DNA from 2 places in the Micromonospora jinlongensis genome. Region 2 is predicted to be linked to the other one. Evidence: riboswitches for the same ligand, from Rfam matches in the RefSeq annotation. Region 2 holds a riboswitch; the other holds the start of a gene.
The links. A riboswitch is a leader RNA that binds a small molecule or an ion and turns the genes downstream of it on or off. The one in region 2 is predicted to bind cobalamin.
Positions count from the first base shown of each region.

Region 1: another riboswitch for cobalamin. It lies ahead of HNR22_RS20830 (ABC transporter substrate-binding protein); the one in region 2 lies ahead of HNR22_RS01535 (ribonucleoside-diphosphate reductase subunit alpha).

Region 1 is NZ_JACCHK010000001.1:4,663,820-4,671,626, forward strand. Features, by position in the region: gene HNR22_RS20820 (C39 family peptidase) at 1-235, opposite strand, end outside; gene HNR22_RS20825 (M14 family metallopeptidase) at 447-2,327, shown strand; cobalamin riboswitch at 2,471-2,593, shown strand; gene HNR22_RS20830 (ABC transporter substrate-binding protein) at 2,679-3,608, shown strand; gene HNR22_RS20835 (FecCD family ABC transporter permease) at 3,743-4,804, shown strand; gene HNR22_RS20840 (ABC transporter ATP-binding protein) at 4,876-5,730, shown strand; gene HNR22_RS20845 (VOC family protein) at 5,680-6,444, opposite strand; gene HNR22_RS20850 (ABC transporter permease) at 6,539-7,276, opposite strand; gene HNR22_RS20855 (ABC transporter ATP-binding protein) at 7,287-7,807, opposite strand, start outside.
Region 2 is NZ_JACCHK010000001.1:481,473-489,279, reverse strand. Features, by position in the region: gene HNR22_RS31125 (arsenate reductase ArsC) at 1-295, shown strand, start outside; gene eno (phosphopyruvate hydratase) at 332-1,597, opposite strand; gene HNR22_RS01545 (MerR family transcriptional regulator) at 1,716-2,630, shown strand; gene HNR22_RS01540 (ribonucleotide-diphosphate reductase subunit beta) at 2,678-3,673, opposite strand; gene HNR22_RS01535 (ribonucleoside-diphosphate reductase subunit alpha) at 3,730-6,066, opposite strand; cobalamin riboswitch at 6,259-6,475, opposite strand; gene HNR22_RS01530 (helix-turn-helix domain-containing protein) at 6,725-7,690, shown strand.

The sequences.
Region 1 (7,807 bases), 4.2 Mb from region 2:
CGGTGGTGCCGGCCGGACGGGCGAGGGTGAGGCCCGCTCGGGCGCCGGGCACCACGCGGGTGCCGGACCGGCTGCCCCGGTGCCAGTCGGCGGGCCCGGACCAGTCCTGGAAGGTGATCTGCTCGTCGTGGGTGGCGGCGGGCGGGCGGGCCGCCGTCGCGGGCGCGCTGGTGGCGAGCAGGGTGAGCGCGGTGACGCCGGCGAGGGCGGCCGCGTGCAGGCGGGATCTGGCCATGGGTGCTCCGCGGTGTCGAGAGGGGCATCGTCGTTGGTCAGTTTTCCGCTTGGAGGGAAGTTTCGCCAGATGTTCCTGAGTGGAAAATCATTGCCGCCGGGATGATCGGCTCGGGATGGACAAGGCAGCGAAGGATATTGATATGACCATGTGACAGGTGGTGAAGTGTCCTTCACCAAGCGGGATCTCCCGCTCATCGAGGAGGTAGTCCATGGCCCTCCGCACGCCCATCCCTCTCCGCCGCGTCCTGGTGCTCGCCGTCGTCACCGGGCTGGGCATCGTCACCGTCGCCGCTGGTCCGGTCGCCGCCCGACCCGCACCGGACCGGTCCACCGAGCCGGCCGCCGCCAGCTACCGGGTGCTCGGGCCCCGGACCCTCGCCGACCGCAACGCGGTGGCCCGTACCGGAGCCGCCATCGACTACTCGGAACACGGCGTGCTGCACATCTCGGCGACCGCGGGTGAGGCCGCCGCGATCGGCAAGCTCGGCTTCCGGCTGGAACCGCTGGCGCCGCCACCCAACGCCGAGCGCGGCGCCGGCGAGATCGGCACGATGGCCTTCCCGCCCGCCGACTCCAACTACCACGACTACGCGGAACTGACCGCCGTCGTGAACCAGGTCGTCGCCGACCATCCGGCGATCGCCCGCAAGATCAGCATCGGTTCGTCGTACGAGGGCCGCGACCTTATGGCGGTGAAGATCTCCGACAACGTCGGCACCGACGAGAACGAACCCGAGATCCTGTTCAACTCCCAACAGCACGCCCGTGAGCACCTGACCGTCGAGATGGCGATCTACCTGCTCAACCTGTTCACCGACAGCTACGGCTCCGACTCCCGGATCACCAACATCGTCAACGGTCGGGAGATCTGGATCGTGCCGACGGTCAACCCGGACGGCAGCGAGTACGACATCGCCACCGGGTCGTACCGGTCCTGGCGCAAGAACCGGCAGCCCAACAGTGGTTCGTCCAACGTCGGCACCGACCTGAACCGCAACTGGGGCTACAACTGGGGTTGCTGCGGCGGCTCGTCCGGCTCCACCTCGTCGGAGACCTACCGGGGGCCGTCGGCGTTCTCCGCCCCGGAAACGCAGGCGTTGCGCAACTTCGTCAACGGTCGGGTGGTCGGTGGCGTGCAGCAGATCAAGGCCAACATCGACTTCCACACGTATTCGCAGCTGGTGCTCTGGCCGTACGGCTACACGACGGCGAACACCGCGACGGGCATGAACGCGGACCAGTACAACACCTTCGCCACCATCGGCCAGCAGATGGCGGCGACCAACAACTACACCCCGGAACAGTCCAGCGACCTCTACATCACCGACGGGGACAGCCTGGACTGGATGTGGGCCACCCACAACATCTGGGCGTACACCTTCGAGATGTACCCGGGCTCGTCCGGCGGCGGCGGCTTCTACCCGCCCGACGAGGTGATCCCCGCGCAGACCAGCCGCAACCGCGAGGCCGTGCTGCTGCTCAGCGAGTACGCCGACTGCCCGTACCGGGCCATCGGCAAGCAGGCGCAGTACTGCGGCAGCGGTGGTGGCGGCACCACGGTCTGGTCGGACACCTTCGAGACCGCCACCGGCTGGACCATCAACCCGTCCGGCACCGACACCGCCACCGTCGGCGCGTTCGAGCGGGGCGCCGCCCAGGCGACCACGTCCTCCGGCGCCAAGCAGCTCACCCCGTACGCCGGATCCAACGACCTGGTCACCGGCCGGCTCGCCGGCTCGGCGGCGGGTGACTACGACCTCGACGGCGGCGTGACCAGTGCCCGGTCCCCGGCGGTGACCCTGCCGTCGTCCGGCACACTGAATCTCTCGCTGGCCTGGTATCTGGCGCACGGCTCGAACGCCTCGTCGGCGGACTACCTGCGGGTGAGTGTCGTGCACAACGGCGGCACCACCGCGCTGCTCACCCAGGCCGGCGCGGCGACCAACCGCAACGGGAGTTGGGCGGTTGCCAACCTCAACCTCACCCCGTACGCCGGGCAGTCGGTCCGCATCCTCGTCGAGGCGGCGGATGCCTCCGGCGCCAGCCTGGTCGAGGCGGCTGTGGACAACGTCACCATCACGTCCTCCTGATCGGGTGGGGTCCCGCTCCGCCCCGGCGGGGCCCCACCACCCGCTCCCGAGCCTCCAGATACGGGACATATCCCTACTGTGTCGCGGTTCCGATCGTCCGGCACCGATCGCCCCTTGATCGATCCGGCACGTCCCGGCGGTGCGCTACCGTCTTACCGACCAGTCCGCAGCGAAGCCGGTGCTAAACCCGGCGCTGTCCCGCAACTGTGATGCCCCACCCGACGGTGGGGACGAGCCAGGTCGCCTGCGGATCGGTCGCGATACGCGCTCTCGAGGAAGGGCGCCTCGTGGGCGGGCGTACGAAAGTCCCTGTCGGCGAAGCACCACACTCCTCGACCGACAGGAGGCCCCATGTTCAGACGTACCCCTCGGCTCTTCGCCGCGACCCTCGCGGTCGCCGCGCTAGCCCTCGGCGCCTGCGCCGAGAAGGCCGACGACAAGCCGACCACCGGCACCGCGGCCGCCGCGTACCCGGTCACGGTCGGCACGCTCACCCTCGACAAGCGCCCCGAGAAGATCGTCGCGCTGTCGCCGACCGCCACCGAGATGCTCTTCGCGATCGGTGCCGGCCCGCAGGTGACCGCCGTCGACGACCAGTCCAACTACCCGGCCGACGCTCCCAAGAGCGACCTCTCCGCCTTCCAGCCGAACGCCGAGGCGATCGCCGGTAAGAACCCCGACCTGGTGGTGCTCTCCGACGACCGCAACAAGATCGTCGAGCAGCTCGGCAAGCTGAAGATCCCGGTGTACCAGACCCCGGCGGCCACCACGCTCGACGACACGTACCGGCAGATCACCGAACTGGGCACGCTGACCGGGCACGCCGACCAGGCCACCGACGTCGCCAGCCGGATGAAGGACGACATCGCCAAGCTGGTCAAGGACCTGCCGCAGCGCGCCGAGAAGCTCACCTACTACCACGAGCTGGGCCCCGAGCTGTACAGCGCGACCAGCAAGACCTTCATCGGCACGCTCTACAGCCAGGTCGGTCTGACCAACATCGCCGACCCCGCCGACGCGGACGGTAAGAACGCCGGCTACCCGCAGCTGTCCCAGGAGTTCATCGTCAAGGCCAACCCGGACTTCGTCTTCCTGGCCGACTCCAAGTGCTGCCAGCAGAACGCCGACTCGGTCAAGGCGCGCAGCGGCTGGGCCGGGCTCACCGCGGTGAAGAACAACCAGGTCATCGCACTGGACGACGACGTCGCCTCCCGCTGGGGGCCGCGGGTCGTGGACCTGCTCCGGGTCATCATCGACGCGGTCGCCAGGGTGCCCGCGTGACCGTCGTCCGTCGGTGAGCGAGGAGTGAGCCGGGTTTGCGAGCCCCGCAGTCGCGAACGAAAGACGGCTCGGTGACCGGGCCGCTTCCCGCGGCCCGGTCCGCCGGACCGCCGTCCGCGTCGCGGCCCGCTGGGCTGCCGTCAACAGCCCGGCCCGCCGGGCTGCGCAAGCGATGGCTGGTCGCCGGGGTGTTCGCGGTGCTCGTCGCGCTCGTCGCCGGGGTGTCGCTCGGCCCGGTCAGCCTGCCCGCCGGCAGCGTCGCGGCCGAGCTGCTCAACCTGATCCCGGGGGTGCACCTCGACAGCGGCCTCTCCGAGCGAGAGATCGCGATCGTCACCGAGCTGCGGTTGCCCCGAGTGGTGCTGGGCCTGCTGGTCGGCGGGCTGCTCGCCCTCGCCGGTGGCTGCTACCAGGGCGTGTTCCGCAACCCGCTCGCCGACCCGTACCTCCTGGGCGTGGCCGCTGGCGCCGGCCTCGCGGTCACCGCGGCGATCGCCCTCGGCGGTGCCGGCCGGCAAGGTGCGATCTCCGGGCTGCCGATGACCATCCCGTTGGCCGCGTTCGCCGGTTCACTGCTCGCCGTCACGATGACCTACGTGCTCGGCGCGGCCGGCGGGCGCGGCGGCTCACCGGCGATGCTGATCCTGGCCGGAGTGGCGGTCTCCGCGTTCCTCTCCGCCGGGCAGACGTACCTGCTGCAACGACACTCCGACAGCATCCAACCGGTCTACTCCTGGCTGCTCGGCCGGCTGGCCACCGCCGGCTGGCACGACGTGCTGCTGGTGCTGCCGTACGCCGCTCTGACCACGGTGGTGGTGCTGCTGCACCGCCGCGAGCTGGACGTCCTCGCGGTCGGTGACGACGAGGCGAGAAGTCTGGGCCTGCACCCGCAACGCACCCGCTACCTGTTGATCGCCGCAGCCTCCCTGGGCACCGCCGCGGCGGTCTCCGCGACCGGCCTGATCGGCTTCGTCGGCATCATCGTGCCGCACACCGTCCGGCTGCTCGCCGGGTCGAGCTACCGGGCGATCCTGCCGCTGTCACTGCTGTTCGGCGGTGCGTTCCTGGCGCTGACCGACGTGGTGGCCCGCACCGTCGCCGCTCCGTCCGAGGTGCCGATCGGGGTGGTGACCGCCCTGCTGGGCGGCCCGTTCTTCGTGATCGTGCTGCGGACCGCCCGACGGGTGCTCACGTGAGCCGCGAGCCCGCCGCCGGCCCGTCCGGCGGTCTTCCGTCCGGGGGTCTTCCGTCCGGGAGTCTTTCGTCCGTGGGTGGCGACGGCGGTGTGCCGGCCGTCGAGGTGCGCGGGCTGCACGTCGACCTCGGCGGCACACCGATCCTGACCGGCGTCGACCTCACCGTCGCCGTCGGCGAGTGGGTCACCGTGATCGGCCCGAACGGCGCCGGCAAGTCCACCCTGTTGCGCGCCGTCGGCGGCCTGCTGCCCGCGCCGGGGGTGATCACCCTGTTCGGTACGGCGAGCACCGCGCTGCGCCGCCGGGACCGCGCCCGGGTGGTGGCCACCGTGGCACAGTCGCCGGTGGTGCCGCCCGGCATGTCGGTGCTGGACTACGTGCTGCTCGGCCGCACCCCGTACATCCCCACACTGGGGCGGGAGTCGACCGCCGACCTCGACGCCGTGCACGAGGTGCTCGGCCGGTTGGACCTCACCGGCTTCCACCGCCGTGAGCTGGCCACCCTCTCCGGAGGCGAACGACAGCGGGTGTTCCTCGCCCGGGCGCTCGCCCAGGGCGCGACGCTGCTGCTGCTCGACGAGCCGACCAGCGCACTCGACATCGGGCACCAGCAGGAGGTGCTGGAACTGGTCGACCAGTTGCGCCGCGAGCACGGCCTGACCGTCCTCGCCACGATGCACGACCTCTCCCTCGCCGGCGAGTACGCCGACCGGATGGTGATGCTCGCCAGCGGTCAGGTGGTGGCCGCCGGAACCCCGTCCGAGGTGCTGACCGAGCACCTGCTGGCGACCCACTACCGGGCCAGCGTCCGGGTGGTCCCCGGCACCCACGGCCCACTGGTGGTCCCGGTCCGCCCCCGCGCGAGGTCGTCCAGGTCAGGGGCCGAGGTCGATGACGGAGAAGAGGGCACCCTGGGGGTCGCGTAGGGCTGCGAACCGGCCCGCCGGGATGTCCCGGGGCGGGACCAGGATCGTTCCGCCCAGCTCGGCGGCGCGGGCCGCGGCGGCGTCCGCGTCGGTCACCGCGAAGTACACCGTCCAGTACGCGGGCAGGTCGGCCGGGAAGTCGTCGGCCAGCGGCGGCATCATCCCGGCGACGATCTGCGTCCCGAGCCGCCAGCCGGTGTACGTCATGGGGCCCACCGCCTGGTCGTCCGGCTGCCAGCCGAAGACCAGCTCGTAGAAGACCTTCGCGCCCTCGGGGTCGGGAGTGACCAGTTCGTTCCAGCTCATCGCGCCCGGCACGTTGAACACTTCGGCGCCGGCCATGGCCAGCGGCTGCCAGACGCTGAACGTGGCGCCGGCCGGGTCGGCGAAGACCGCCATCCAGCCCCGGTCGAAGACCTCGAACGGCGGCACGACGACCTGCCCGCCGGCCCGTTCGACCCGGCCGGCGACCAGTTCCGCGTCGTCGGTGGCCAGGTACGTCGACCAGATCGGCACCTGGTCCGGGATCGCCGGTGGCCCGGCCCCGGCCACCGGCTTGCCGTCGAGCAGGAAGACCGTGTAGCCGCCCGCCTCGGGCTCCGGTGTCACCCGGCCGGTCCAGCCGAACAGCTCCGGGTAGAAGCGCCGCGCCTCGGTCAGGTCCGGGGTGGCCAGGTCGGCCCAGCAGGGCGTACCCGGCGGGACGGTGCTCACGTCAAGACCCCTCTCGGCCCGGGTGGTCACGGCGACCCCCTGCCGGAATCCTGGCACCGTCCCGCCGCGGCCCGGGGCGGAAACGGACGAATCGTCAGCTGAACCGGCGACCCTCGTCCCGTCGGTACGCCCAGCCGGCGAGCGCCGCGAGCAGCACCACCCAGACGCCGAGCATGATCATCGCCAGCGGCTCGACGCGGTATTTGCCGACCGCCGACCACATCAGCTCGGCCGCGCCCCGGGTGGGCAGGAACGGCGCGATCGTCTCGATGAACCCCGGTGCGTCACCGGGCGCGGAGAGCAGGCCGCCACCGAATGCGAGCGGCAGGAAGACGACCTGCGCCACGACGATCGCCGCCTTGCTGGGCAGCGAGTAGCCGATCGCGAGGCCCATCAGCGTGAACGGCACCGAGACGACGGCCACGGTGCCGATGGTCAGCAGTAGGGCCGGCAGGGTGATCTGGGCCGCGGTCAGCGTCGCGCCGATCACCACGACCGGGATCAGCGAGAGGTACGTCAGTGCCAGGCCGGCCAGCACCCGGCCCGCGAACCGGGGCGCGGGCCCGGCCGGCAAGGTTCGCGTGTACGGGTCCCAGGGATGGTCGCGGTCCTCGGCGACGCCGACGCCGTACTGGAAGATGTTGGCGCTCATCACCGAGAAGGTGACCATCGACGCGGTGGCGTAGGTGGCACCGGCCGAGTCCTCGCCGGCGAACGGCACCACGAAGAAGATCATGGCGGCGGCCGGGAAGAAGGCGCTGCCGACGACGGCCACCGGGATCCGGATGATCTCCAGTAGTTGGTAGCGGGCGTGAACCAGGGCGAGCTGCACGGTGGCCTCCTCAGACTGTGGTGGGTTGGCCGCCGGCAGCGGCGGTGGCGGCTCGGCCTTCGGTGGCCGGCTGGTCCCCGGCGGGCGCGCCCCCGCTGGTGATGGCGAGGAACGCCTCCTCCAGCGAGGTCGGTCGTACCTCCAGGTCGGTGAAGGCCGTTCCGGCCGTGACCAGCGCTCGGACCAGTTCGTCGGCGTCGGTGGTGAGCAGGTGCAGCCGGCCGTCGATGCGTTCGGTGCGCACGATGCCGGGCAGGTCGGGCAGGTGGTCGGCGACCAGGCTGACCCGGCGTACGCCGACGATGCCGCGCACGGCGTCCACGGTGTCGTCGGCGAGCACCCGGCCCTGCCCGATCACCACCACCCGGTGCGCCAGCGCCTCCACCTCCTCCAGGTAGTGGCTGCTCAACAGCACGGTGCCGCCGTCGGCATGGAACGCGCGGATCGCCTCCCAGAGGGTGTGCCGGGCGGCAACGTCCAGGCCGGTGGTCGGTTCGTCGAGCAGCACCAGTCGGGGTCGGCCGACGAATG
Region 2 (7,807 bases):
CGGCTCCGCGCCGGCCGAGACGGTCAACCCCGCCGCCGTGCAGGCCATGCGCGAGGTCGGCATCGACATCACCGACCAGACCCCCAAACCTCTGGAGTACGCGACCGCGGAGTCCTCCGACGTCATCGTGACGATGGGCTGCGGCGACACCTGCCCGGTCTTCCCCGGCAAGCGCTACGAGGACTGGCAGCTGGAGGACCCCGCCGGCAAGGGAGTCGAGGCCGTCCGCCCGATCCGCGACGAGATCCGCGCCCGGGTGGAGAAGCTCCTCGCCGAGCTGAGCCGGACGACCTGACCATCGGGCGGCACGGCACCCGCACAAACTGGCGCCTCAGCGGCTGCCGGCGTAGACAGCGCGGTCGCCGAGCTCCTCCTCGATGCGGATGAGCTGGTTGTACTTGGCCGTACGGTCCGAGCGCGACAGCGAACCGGTCTTGATCTGGCCGCAGCCGACGCCCACGGCCAGGTCGGCGATGGTGGTGTCCTCGGTCTCCCCGGAGCGGTGGGACATCACCACCCGGTACCCCGCCTTGTGGGCGGCGTCCACCGTCGCGAGGGTCTCGGTGAGCGTGCCGATCTGGTTGACCTTGACCAGGATCGCGTTGGCGTAGCCGCCCTCGATCCCGTCGCGCAGCCGGTCGACGTCGGTGCAGAAGACGTCGTCGCCGACCAGCTGCACCCGCTCCCCCGCCAGCGCGGTCAGCCGCTTCCAGCCGGCGATGTCGTCCTCGGCCATCGGGTCCTCGACGGAGCTGATCGGGTACCGGGAGACCAGGTCGAGCAGGTGGTCGATGTGCTGCTCGACGGTGCGCTCGCGCCCCTCACCGACGTAGTCGTAGACGCCGTCGCGGAAGAACTCCGAGCTGGCCGGATCGAGGCACATCGTGATGTCGGTGCCGGGTTCGTAGCCGGCCTCCTCGATGGCGCGCAGCACGAAACTCAGCGCCTCGTCGGCGGTCGTGAATGGTGGTGCGAAGCCGCCCTCGTCGCCGACGTTGGTGTGGTGACCGGCCACGGCGAGCGATGCCTTCAGGGTGTGGAAGACCTCAGATCCCATCCGGACCGCCTCGGCGAAGCTCCGCGCTCCCACCGGGGTGATCATGAACTCCTGGAAGTCGAGCGGGTTGTCGGCGTGTGCCCCGCCGTTGATGATGTTCATCATCGGCACCGGCAGCAGGCGGGCCCCGACGCCACCGACGTAGCGGTAGAGCGGCTGCCGGTGCGCCAGCGCCGCCGCCTTCGCCGCCGCCAGGGACACGGCGAGGATCGCGTTGGCACCCAGGCGACCCTTGTCCTTCGACCCGTCGAGCGCGATCATCGTCTCGTCGATCAGGGCCTGGTCCTCCGCGTCGAGCCCGGTCACCGCGTCGGCGATCTCACCGTTCACCGCGCCGACCGCCGTCGTGACGCCCTTGCCGTGGAAGCGCTTGCGGTCCCCGTCGCGCAGCTCGACCGCCTCGTTCGCCCCCGTCGACGCCCCGGAGGGCACGGCCGCCCGCCCGGTCGATCCGTCCGTGAGGACCACGTCGGCCTCCACGGTCGGGTTGCCCCTGCTGTCGAGAATCTGCCGACCACGCACCCGACTGATTGCCGTCATCACACACTCCCTGCTCACGATGCCTTTTCGCCGCCAGACTGGCAGGAAACGGCGGTCCTGGCACCGCGACGATCGACACGTTGACCCGTACCCCAGGGTGCGGGTTTAGGGTCGCGGGATGCGGGTGGGTGAGCTGGCACGACGGACCGGGACGACGGTCCGGGCCTTGCGGTACTACGAGTCGGCCGGGCTGGTCGTGCCCCGGAGGTTGGGCAACGGCTACCGGGAGTACGACGCGATCGCGGTGCGGCTGGTGGCACAGATCCGCGAGTTGATGGCGCTCGGCCTCACCGTCGAGGAGACCCGCCCGTTCGTCGAGTCGATCGCCGGTGGAGCCGACGACGCCGACGTGTGCGCGGCGGCGGTGGCCACGTACCGCAGCAGCATCACCGGCCTGCAGGAGCGGATCGGCAAACTGACCGCCCAGCGGGACGCGCTGGACGCCCGCCTCGACGCAGCCGCGTCCCAGGTCGTGCCCGGCAGCGCGGCGGCCGGCACCGACCCCGCCGCGCTGGTCGGCACCAGCCTGCCATCCCTGTCCTTCTACGGCACCGACGGCCGCCCGGTCGATCTGGGTGCGCTCGGCGACGGGCGCACCGTCATCTTCGTGTACCCACTGACCGGGCGGCCGGGCGTCGACCTGCCCAACGGGCTGCTGGAGGTCCATGGCGCCCGGGGCAGCACCGAGCAGGCCGCCTGGTTCCGCGACCACCACGCGGAACTCCGTGCGGCCGGCGCCGCCCGGGTGTACGGCCTGTCCGCGCAGTCGACCGGATACCAGCGGGAACTCGCGCACCGGCTGCGGTTGCCCTACCCGCTGATCCCCGACCCGAGGCTGACGCTGGCCGACGCGCTGCGTCTGCCGACCCGCGCCGCCGGTGACATGACGCTCTACGAGCGGTTGACGCTGATCATCGCCGACGGCGAGGTCGAACACGTCTTCCACCCGATTCCGGACCCGGCGTCGCACCCCCTGCACGTGATGCGGTGGCTCACCAAGCGACGCCAGGCCCCCGGATCGGTTGCCGCCTAGGGCCTGTGTCGAAGTCCTCGGCTCGACCGAGGACTTCGACACAGGCCCTAAAAGTCGTCGTCAAAGGCGACGGTGCCGCTCACCCCGACCTGGTACGCCGAGACGCGCCGCTCGAAGAAGTTGGACAGCTCCTGCACGTCCTGCAACTCCATGAAGGCGAACGGGTTGGTTGACCCGTAGTGCGGGGCGATGCCGAGCTGGGCGAGGCGACGGTCCGCGACGTGCTGGAGGTACTCCCGCATGTCTTCCAGGATCAGGCCGGGCACACCGTGGCCCAACAGGTCCTCGGCGAACTGCACCTCACACTCGACGGCCTCGGTGAGCATCCGCCGAACCTGGTCGGCGAGGTCGTCGTCGAACAGGTCCGGCTCCTCGGCGCGGACGGTGTCGACCACGTCGAACGCGAACGCCATGTGCATCGACTCGTCCCGGAACACCCAGTTGGTGCCGGAGGCCAGGCCGTGCAGCAGCCCACGGGAGCGCAGGAAGTAGACGTACGCGAACGCGCCGTAGAAGAACAGCCCCTCGATGCAGGCGGCGAAGCAGATCAGGTTGAGCAGGAACGTCCGTCGGTCCTCCCGGGACCGCAGCTCCCGCAGGTCGTTCAGGGAGTCGATCCAGCGGAAACAGAACTCGGCCTTGCGACGGATCGAGGGGATGTTCTCGATGGCGGCGAAGGCCTCGAAGCGCTCGGTCTCATCGGGCACGTACGTGTCGAGCAGGTTGAGGTAGAACTGGACGTGCACGGCCTCCTCGAACAGCTGCCGGGACAGGTAGAGGCGGCCCTCGGGGCTGTTGACGTGCTGGTACAGGTTGAGCACCAGGTTGTTCGCGACGATCGTGTCGCCGGTGGCGAAGAACGCCACCAGACGGCTGACCAGGTGCCGCTCGGCCGGCGACAGCTTGTCCAGGTCGGCGAGGTCGGCGTGCAGATCCACCTCCTCGACCGTCCAGGTGTTACGGATGGCGTCGCGGAACCGGTCGAAGAAGTGCGGGTAGCGCATCGGGCGGAGGGTGAGGTCCATCCCGGGGTCGAGCAGCATGTGCGTGGTCCTCGTTTCGGCGGTGTCGGCGGTAGCGGCGGTGGCGGTGTCGGCGGTCACTGGCAGGCCTCGCACGACTCGGGGTTCTCCAACGAGCAGGCCAGCGCCTCCGCGTCGGCCACCACCGGGGCGACGACGGCGACGGGCGCGACGGCGCTGACGGTGGCCTGCTGGATCCGCGTTGCTGGGCGGGAGCGCAGGTAGTAGGTGGTCTTCAGCCCGGCCTTCCAGGCGTACAGGTACATCGAGGACAGCTTGCCGATGGTCGGTGCGGCCAGGAACAGGTTCAGCGACTGGGACTGGTCGATGAACGGGGCACGGGCCGCGGCCAGGTCGATCAGGGCGCGCTGCGGCAGCTCCCACGCGGTGCGGAACAACTCCCGTACGCCGGCCGGCAGCTCGGCGATGTCCTGCACGGACCCCTCGGCCCGCTTGATGGCCGACCGGATCCGGTCGGTCCACAGACCACGGGCCTTCAGCTCGCGTACCAGAGCGGTGTTGACCTGGAGGAACTCCCCCGACAGGGTCTCGCGCTTGAACAGGTTGGACACCTGCGGCTCGATGCACTCGTAGCACCCGGCGATCGAGGCGATGGTCGCGGTCGGGGCTACCGCCACCAGCAACGAGTTGCGCAGCCCGTACGCCTCGACCCGCTCGCGCAGCGCGTCCCACCGTGCGGTCTGCGTACCCTCGACGCCCCACAGGTCGGGCTGGAGCTGGCCCCGCGCGGCCCGGGTCTGCGGATACGCCGGATGCGCGCCGAAGTCGCGGGCCAGGTCGGCGGAGGTCTCCAGCGCGGTCAGGTACAGCTCCTCGCTGATCCGGGTGGACAGCTCCCGCGCGGCCGGCGAGTCGAAGGGCAGCCGCAGCGCGAAGAAGACGTCCTGGAGGCCCATCAGCCCGAGCCCGACCGGCCGCCAGCGGGGGTTGCTCGCCGCCGCCTGCGAGGTCGGGTAGTAGTTGATGTCGATGACCCGGTCCAGGAACGTCACCGCGGTACGGACCGTGGCGCGCAGCCGCTCCCAGTCGATGCCACCGTCGGTGAGGTGGGCGGCGAGGTTCACCGAACCGAGGTTGCACACGGCCGTCTCGACGTCGCTGGACACCTCCACGATCTCGGTGCAGAGGTTGGACAGGTGCACCACGTTGCCCGGCTCGGCGGTCTGGTTGCACAACCGGTTGGCGGCGTCCTTGAAGGTCATCCACCCGTTGCCGGTCTGGGCCAGGGTCCGCATCATCTTCCCGTACAGCTCCCGCGCCGGGACCTGCCGCACGTACCGGCCCTGCGCCTCGGCCTCGCGGTACGCGGCGTCGAACCGCTCCCCCCACAGGTCGGGCAGCTCGGGCACCTCGTGCGGGTCGAACAGCGACCACAGCTCGTCGGCCTCGACCCGGCGCATGAACTCGTCCGGGATCCAGTTGGCCAGGTTGAGGTTGTGGGTACGTCGGGCGTCCTCGCCGGTGTTGTCGCGCAGTTGCAGGAACTCCTCGATGTCCGGGTGCCACGGCTCCAGGTAGACGCAGGCCGCGCCCTTGCGCCGGCCACCCTGGTTGACCGCGGCGACGCTCGCGTCCAGCGTGCGCAGCCACGGCACGATCCCGTTGGACTGCCCGTTGGTACCGCGGATCAGCGCGCCCCGGGACCGCACCCGGGAGTACGCGATACCGATGCCACCGGCGAACTTGGACAGGTTCGCGACCTGGGCGTACCGCTGGTAGATCGAGTCCAGCTCGTCGAGCGGGGAGTCGACCAGATAGCAGGAGGACATCTGGGTGTGCCGGGTGCCGGAGTTGAACAGGGTCGGCGAGCTGGGCAGGTAGGCCAGGCTGGACATCAGCCGGTAGAACCCGGTCGCCTCGTCGGGCGTGGTGGACAGACCACAGGCCACCCGCAGCAGCCAGTACTGCGGGGTCTCCAGCACCAGCCTGCTGGTGGGGTGGCGCAGCAGGTACCGGTCGGCCACCGTACGCAGGCCGAAGTACTCGAATCGCCGGTCGCCGTCCGGATCGACGGCGGCGTCGAGCATCGCGGCGTGTGCGGCGACGAACGCGGCGGTGTCGTCTCCGATCAGGCCCTCGGCGTGGCCGACCCGGATCGCCGCGCTGAACGAGGTGATTCCCTGCCGACGCACCTCCTTGTCGACGTAACCGGCCAGCAGCCGGGCGGCGAGGCGCGAGTACTGCGGCTCCTCGCCGATCATCTCGGCCGCGGTCTGGATGGACAACCGGTCCAGCTCGGCCGTCGTCGCGCCGTCGTACAGGCCGCTGATGGTGCGGGTGGCGACGCGCATCGGGTCGACGTCGGTCAGGTCGTCGGCCCACCGCTCGACCGCCCGGACGATCTTGTTCACGTCCACGGGTTCGGTGGCGCCGTCGCGCTTGCGGACCTGCATCGGCGTCCGGCGCACTGTCGCGTCGCCGCTGACCGGGACTGCCTCGGTGACTGTCACCACTCGCTCCTCGGAGTTCGAGACCTGGTGGTCCGGACGCGAGGAGACAGACACCGACGGACGCCACGCCGGCACGGCGTGGGTCAGGTGGCGTCAGCCGTCCCACGCGGCCTCGGACCGCCGCCCACCCGGGTGCGGGTACGCGGCGCGCTGGCAGGTCTTCGGACTCGTGGGCACGACCGGGCTGGCCGGTCTCCTACTGGCCGTCGCTTCCCAGGCCGCTTGGTGGCCCAGTGCTGATGACGGCGGTCGTTCCCACTCACCGCTGCGGGACAGTCCCGGATTTCCACCGGGTTCCCTCTTGCCTCGACCACACCGGATGAGCGGTCGAACCAGCTGCGCTCGACACCATATATAGGGATGCAGGCGTTGTCACACCCCACATGTCGACCCCGGGCGTGTCGGCGGCGGTCCGGTGACGACCGTCACGGCCGGGTGTCGGCACGCCGTTCAGCGGCGGATTCGTGGTTGCGCCCGTCAGCCAGGCACCGGGGTGACCGCACTCGGGCGCGCCTCGGGGAGACGACTCGGGGGGTACCGTGCTCGACCCTGCTCCGCCTATCCTCGGGGACTCAGGCGCTCCGACAGTGGAAGCGGAATCATGCCGTACGTTCTCGACACCGCCGTCATACCGCTTCCGGATCGTATCGAGGCCATCAGGACGGCGATGCTGCACGCGTCGGCGCCCTGTCACGTCATCCATGAGGATCCCGACGGCGACATCTTCTGCCGGATGGAACTGTGGGACCTCGGCAACAGCAACATCTTCATCAGCCGTTCCTCCGGCATCCGCCTGCTGCGTACGGCCAAACTCGCCAGACAGGACGCGATGCCGGTCGTCGCCCTGTCCGTGCAGCAACGCGCCCACGGCCACCTCGATCAGCACAAGCACCTACAGGTGGTTCCGCCGGGCGAGCTCCTCGCCGTCGACCTGTCAGCGCCGTACGACTACTCCTGGTCCGGCGACGGAGCGGCCGGCTGCATCCAGATTCCCAGTGACCAGCTCGGACTGCCGATCGACGTCATCCGGCACGCCATCCACCGACTGCGAGCCAGCCCGCTGTACCGCATGGTCACCGACCACATCACGAACCTCACCAGGAATCCGGCGCGGATCACGGCCGACCCGACGGCGGCGATCGTCACCACCACCAGCATCGAGTTGACCCGGGCGCTGCTGGCATCCGCCGACCGCACGGAACGGCTCGCGAGGCAGGTGCTCGCCGAGACCATCCTCACCCGCGTCCGCACGTACGTCCGCCATCACCTGGCCGACCCCGACCTCACGCCCGGCCGCATCGCCGCGGCACACAACATCTCCCTGCGACACCTCTACAAGGTCTGCGCGGACGCCGACATCAGTCTCGAGCAGTGGATCATCAGCGAACGGCTCCAGAGCGTGTGGCACGATCTGCGTCGGCCAGACAAGCGGCATCTGCCGGTCGCCGTGATCGCACGCCGTTGGGGCTTCCGGGACTCGACGCACTTCACCCGACGGTTCAAGGCCCGCTACGGCTTCTCACCCGCTCAGTGGCGCCGCTCGTGCGAGGAGACGCCGCCGTCCTGATCGTGCGCTGTGGACAACGTTCGTGCACACAGAGCCGGTCAGAAATCGAAGCGCCGAGGTTAGATTCGCACCGTCCGGGGCGAAGGTGAGGGAGGCGACGACGACCAGGTCGTCCCC